Regions from separate parts of the Kocuria sp. CPCC 205297 genome, predicted to be linked through region 2. Evidence: riboswitches for the same ligand, from Rfam matches in the RefSeq annotation. Region 2 holds a riboswitch; the other holds the start of a gene.
What was found. A riboswitch is a leader RNA that binds a small molecule or an ion and turns the genes downstream of it on or off. The one in region 2 is predicted to bind S-adenosylmethionine.

Region 1: it holds a riboswitch for S-adenosylmethionine, as region 2 does, so the genes downstream of both, RF650_RS01330 (hypothetical protein) here and RF650_RS12820 (LLM class flavin-dependent oxidoreductase) in region 2, are expected to answer to the same signal.

What each region holds. Positions count from the first base shown of each region.
Region 1 is NZ_JAVKPY010000001.1:275,413-278,376, forward strand. It holds gene RF650_RS01320 (DUF6350 family protein) at 1-276, opposite strand, end outside; gene RF650_RS01325 (glycosyltransferase family 4 protein) at 395-1,558, shown strand; SAM riboswitch class IV at 1,670-1,812, shown strand; gene RF650_RS01330 (hypothetical protein) at 1,833-2,111, shown strand; partial or broken gene RF650_RS01335 (GMC oxidoreductase) at 2,226-2,369, opposite strand; partial or broken gene RF650_RS01340 (hypothetical protein) at 2,415-2,642, opposite strand; gene RF650_RS01345 (BCCT family transporter) at 2,549-2,899, opposite strand.
Region 2 is NZ_JAVKPY010000017.1:20,552-23,515, forward strand. It holds gene RF650_RS12820 (LLM class flavin-dependent oxidoreductase) at 74-1,501, opposite strand; SAM riboswitch class IV at 1,579-1,693, opposite strand; SAM riboswitch class I at 1,822-1,913, shown strand; gene RF650_RS12825 (ABC transporter ATP-binding protein) at 1,921-2,724, shown strand; gene RF650_RS12830 (aliphatic sulfonate ABC transporter substrate-binding protein) at 2,729-2,964, shown strand, end outside.

The DNA.
Region 1 (2,964 bases), on a different contig from region 2:
GACCTGTCCGGCGAGCTGCAGGCTCCCGCCCGCGCCCAGGGTCGCGAAGCCCCCCGCAGCCCATACCGCGCCCAGGAGCACGGTGCCCAGCAACAGGCCCACCACGGCCACCGCGAGCAGCTCGATCACGCCCTGCAGCGCGAGCGGCATGGGCAGTCCCGGGGAGTCGTCCGGTTCGGGGCGGGGCACGTCGGCGGCGCGCGCGGGGGACGAACCGTGCGACGTGAAGCGGTCGCGTACGCCCGAGACCACGCCGGGCAGTGAGGGAAGTTTCATCACCGGACATCTTTTCACGTTCACCCGCGCACCACGGGCAGCGAAGTTAGCGCGGACTTCATCTGCGGGCCACCCCCGGGTGACTCCCCCGTGAGGCGCCGGGCCCACAGTGGGAACCGTGAGAATCGCATTGGTGGCCGAACAGTTCCTCCCCCACGTCAACGGTGTCACGCATTCGGTGATCCGCGTCCTGGAACACCTGCGGGATCACGGGCACGAGGCCATGGTGATCGCCCCCTCCTATGAGAAGACCCTGTTCCTGGGCTCTGTGGACCACGTGGACGGCGTGCGGATCGAACGCATCCCGTCCCTGCCGCTCGCGGGCTATCCCGAGGTCCGCGTGGCGAGCTGCACCGTGAGTCGCATGCAGCGCATCCTGGCCCGTTTCGCGCCGGACGTGGTGCACGTGGCGTCCCCGTTCGTGCTCGGGTGGCAGGCCATCCAGGCCGCCAAGGGTTTGGGTCTGCCGTGCGTGGCCGTGTACCAGACGGACGTGCCCGGTTACGCCGCACGCTACGGGGCGTCCGTGCTGGAGACCGCCATGTGGTCCCACGTGCGTGCGATGCACAACAGTGCGACCCTCACGCTCGCTCCCTCCACGGCGTCGATCAGCCAACTCCACGAGCATGGCGTCCAGCGGGTGCACATGTGGCGCCGCGGAGTGGACACGAGTCGGTTCCGTCCCGCGCTGCGCGATCACGCGTGGCGCGAGCGCGTGGGCGGCGGCAAGCGACTCGTGGGATACGTGGGGCGGTTGGCCCCCGAGAAGCAGGTCGCGGACCTCGCCGCGATCGACGCCCTGCCGGACACCCGGCTCGTGATCATCGGTTCCGGCCCCGGGAAGGAGTCGCTGCGCTCGGTATTGCCCAACGCGCACTTCGAGGGCTTCCTCACGGGCACCGAACTCGCCACGGCCATGGCGTCGCTGGACGTGTTCGTGCACCCGGGTGAGCACGAGACGTTCTGCCAGACCATCCAGGAAGCCATGGCCTCCGGGGTCCCGGTGGTGGCCGTGGGCCGCGGCGGCCCCCTGGACCTCGTGGACTCCTCGCGTAACGGGTGGCTCTACGCCCCGGGTGACCTGGCCGGGTTGCGCGAGCGCGTCCGAGACCTCGCGGGCGACGACGCCAAACGCCTCGCCTTCGCGCGCACCGCCCGCCAGTGCGTGCAGGAGCGCACGTGGGGTGCCGTGTGCGAGCAGTTGCTGGGCCACTACGAGCGCGCTCGCACGGTCACCTCCCGGATGCGCGGCACGCGCCGCAGCGACCTGCGCACCCCATGAGAACCGCCGCCGGGTGCCAGATGTTACTCAACAGAAGCTTGATTAAGTTTTGATGACATTCTCGGTCCGCGCCTGGCTGGTCCCCCGAATCCACGGATAGGCTCGAAGCAGCTTCACGAGATGCGCCCGCGCAACGACAAGGACGTCACCGCGCGCCCAGAGCTCCAACTCGGCGTACGCCAACCCTCGGTTCAGGGGTGGATTGGATGACGAAGTGGCCGGGGCCACACGTGTGGTCCCGGCAAGCGACCGGAAAATTCAGAGGCCCGACATCATGAACACGACAACCCAGAAATCCCACCCCGACACCCGCGAACAATGGGTGGACGTCACCGTTCAGGCGGACCCCGCCCGGCACGTGGTGTCCATCACGGGATCGGACGGTCACGAGCACGAGTACTTCGCGGACGACGCCCGTGAGGTCGCACTCGCCGCACAGCACACACGGGGGCGCGGCCAGTGGTGCGCCAAGTACAGCAGACTCCTGGTCCCCGGGGCGTCCCGGGTGACCGGCGGGGTGTCCTTCTACAAGCTGGAGCCCTTGCCCGCGTAGTCCTCGCGAGCACGGTCCCCGCGACCGCGAACTCCACGATCGGGTGTGGCCCGGGTCCGGACGGACCCGGGCCACACCCATGTTCTCAGCCTGCTCGGTTCTTGACGGCCGTGCTCACCGGGCGGTCGCGTCCCGGTCCTGGGCGATCAGCTCGGCGGCGCGTTCACCGATCATGAAGACCGTGATCTTCGGGTTCACCGTCACGAGCTCGGACATCACCGAGGCGTCTGCCACGCGCAATCCGCTCACGCCCTTGACGATCGCATCCAGCAGGAACGCCGTGCGCCCGGTGATGAGCACGTACAGCATGAGCCCGATCGCCAGGATGATGCTCAGCTCGGAAAGCCGCCGGGTGCCCTTGTCCACGCCCAAGATGGTCCCCAGCAGCGCCGCGGTGTCCACGGCGTCGCCGGCGGCACCGTGGATCCGGCACCCGATCAGGGGTAGAGAGCGGAGCGGATGCTCAGCGGCATGCCGAAGCGGTAGGCGAAGTAGCCGAATGCCATGCCCATCAGGGCGTACATGGCCCACCCCGTGAACAGGTTGAACTGGGGTTTCGCGTGGTCCGGGCCCATCTTGATCGTGCCGTGCCTGCTGTCCGCGACCAGGATCACGAACACGATCACGAGAGCGGCCGTGAGGATGTAGAACCACCCCAGCCGGGAGGCGACCCACGCGACCACGCCGCCGATCACGGCGTCGGCGTGCTCGGGTGCCTCCGTGGCCCAGGCGGACAGCGAGACAAGCAGGGTTGCCGCGGCCACGAAGACCCGCCAGTTGACGGGCAACCGGGGTGGCGCAGAGCGAGGGGCCCGGACAGGGCTGGCGGATCCGCGACGGGCGACGAGCCCGG
Region 2 (2,964 bases):
ACCGGGGTCGACGACGCCGCCCTGCCGGGCCTGCGGGACCGGGCGCGAGCGGCGTCGTCGTTGGAGGGAGGTGTCAGCCCACCAGCTCGCGGGACGGCGTGTCCGCGACGGAGGGCTTGCCCACGAACGCGCCGCGGTACTTCGCGGCGGGGTGGGTGTCCTTGACCCGCGGCTGGCCGCCGCCGTAGAGGGACTCGCGCAGGGTGGTGCCCTCGTACTCGGTGCGGTAGCGCCCGCGCTTCTGCAACTCGGGGACCACGTACTCGACGAAGTCCTCGAAGGAACCGGGGCTCACGTGGTAGGCCAGGTTGATGCCGTCCAGGCCGCCCTCGTCCACCCAGGTCTCGAGCTGATCCGCGACGGTCTGTGCGGAGCCCACGAGCACGGCACCCATCCCGCCCAGGGCGCAGTGCTTGGCGATCTCCTCGCGCGTCCACTGCTTGTCCTTGGACTGCAGCGTGAACGGGGTCAGGAAGGACTGGATGGAGTCGGTCTTGATGTAGTTCAGGGCCTCGTCCTCGTCGAACTGGGACAGGTCCACGCCGGACCACCCACCGATGATCGCCTGGGAGGCCTCCAGGTCCACGTATTGCAGGTAATCGCGGTACTTCTCCTGGGCCTGCTCGTCCGTGTCCGCGACGACCACGGAGAGCATCGCGTAGATCTTGACGTCGTCACGGCTGCGGCCCTCGGCCTGAGCCCGGTCGCGGATCTTGTCAGTCACGAAACGTGTGAGGTCCGGGCGCAACCCGCCGATGAACACGGCTTCCGCATGCTTACCCGCGAACGCCTGCCCGCGCGAGGACGCGCCGGCCTGGAAGATCAGCGGTGTGCGCTGCGGGGACGGTGCCGTGAGCCCCGCTCCGGGAACCGTGAAGTGCTCCCCGCTGTGCCGGATGGGATGGACCTTGGTGGGATCCGCGTAGACACCCGTCTCACGGTTCTGAACCACGGCGTCCTCCTCCCACGAGCCCTCCCAGAGCTTGTAGCACACGTCCAGGAACTCCTCCGCGATCTCGTAACGCGTATCGTGCTCGATCTGGCGCGGCAGGCCCTGGTTCTCCGCAGCGGACGGAAGGTAGGAGGTCACCACGTTGAATCCCACGCGGCCCTTGGTGAGGTGATCCAGTGTGGCGTACTTGCGGGCCAGGGTGTAGGGCTGCTCGTAGGTCACCGCGCTCGTCACGCCGAAGCCCAGGTGCTCGGTCACGGCGGCCATGGCCGAGACCTGCATGAACGGGTCGTTGACCGGGACCTGGGCCCCGTCACGCACGGCCGGAGCCGCGGAGTTCTTGTAGATGTCGTAGATGCCCACCACGTCCGCGAGGAACAGTGCGTCGAACTTGCCCCGCTCCAGCAGCTTGGCCAGCTCCGTCCAGTACTCGATGGTGTTGTACTCGGTGGCCCGGGACCGCGGGTGGCGCCACAACCCGAAGCTCTGGTGATCCACGCAGGTCATGTCGAACGCGTTGACGGAAATCCGTTTGCTCATCTCGGTCAGCCCCTCAGCAGGAACACGACCCGCGCCCCGTGCACCACCTACGGCGGCCTACCTTGCGGGTCCAGCGCGCTTGTGTGGCGCCGTACTTGCCGCATGCGGTGTGTCATGCGGCCCGATCCTCACCTGGGGCACCCCGCTACGGGAGAGGGTTGCCGTCCGACAAGCCAGGGCTGAACGTCGGCACTCGTGATCGTTGTGACATCGATCCTAACGGGGATCCCCGGTCCTCGGAAACACCTGGGGTTACGGCACGTCACGACGACGCCCCGGCGCGTCACACGATTTGCACCCGCGGGCTCCCGGCCCGTTCAATGGTGGGGTTCCCATCCGGAGCGGCTGAGAGACCTGGCTCGTTGACGTCGCAGCAACCAGCCCCACGCGGGCAAGGTGCTAATGCCAGGAACGATGGAGTTGATGAATTGAGCCATGTCCTCACGCGCCCGGAATCTGCCGTCGACGCCGCGGCGGTCACCTTCGACCGGGTCGGCAAGTCCTTCCCCGCACACCACGGAGCGCATGTCCACGAGGTCCTGAGGGACGTGACCTTCACGGTGCGTCCGGGCGAGATCGTCTCCGTCCTGGGCCCCTCGGGGTGCGGCAAGTCCACCCTGCTACGCGCCGTGGCCGGGCTCGGCACGGCGAGCGAGGGCGAAGTCCGGATCGACGACTCGGTGGTGCGCGAGATCGACCCGCGCTGCGCCGTCGGCTTCCAGGAACCGCGGTTGCTGCCGTGGCGCAGCGTGGCGCGCAACGTGGCACTGGGTCTGCCCCACGGGACTCCCGCCCAGGAGGGGAAGCGGCGGGTGGCGCAGCTGTTGGAGCTCGTCGGCCTGTCCCACCACGCGAATCACCGTCCCTCGGAGATCTCCGGGGGCATGGCACAGCGCGCATCCCTCGCCCGGGCCCTGGCACGGAACCCGCGGGTCCTGCTGTTGGACGAGCCCTTCGGGGCCCTGGACGCCCTGTCCCGGATCAGGATGCAGGATCTGCTGCTGGACGTGCACCGCGCCGATCCCACGACCGTGCTCATGGTCACCCACGACGTCGAGGAAGCCCTGGTGCTCTCCGATCACGTGGTGGTGCTCGCGCGGGAAACGGCCACGGGCCCCGCGACCATCGCCGAGATCATCTCCCCCGAGCTGGCCCGCCCGCGCTCCCGCGAGGACAGTGAGATCACCGCACTGCGCGCCCACCTGTTGGCCCTGCTCGGCGTGGAGCGCTGAGCGCATGGCGCAGTTGTCCCGACGCCGCGCACTGCAGGCACTCGGCCTGTCCGCGCTGGCGCTGCCCCTGAGCGGATGCGTCATGGAGGGCGAAGGTCCGGGCCGCGGTGTGGCCGGCGGTTCCGCGCACGAGATCTACCTGGACTACGCGACCTACAACCCGCTGTCCCTGATCATCAAGGCCAAGGGCTGGCTCGAGAAGGTCGCCGGCGCCCACGGCCAGACCGTGACGTGGGTGTA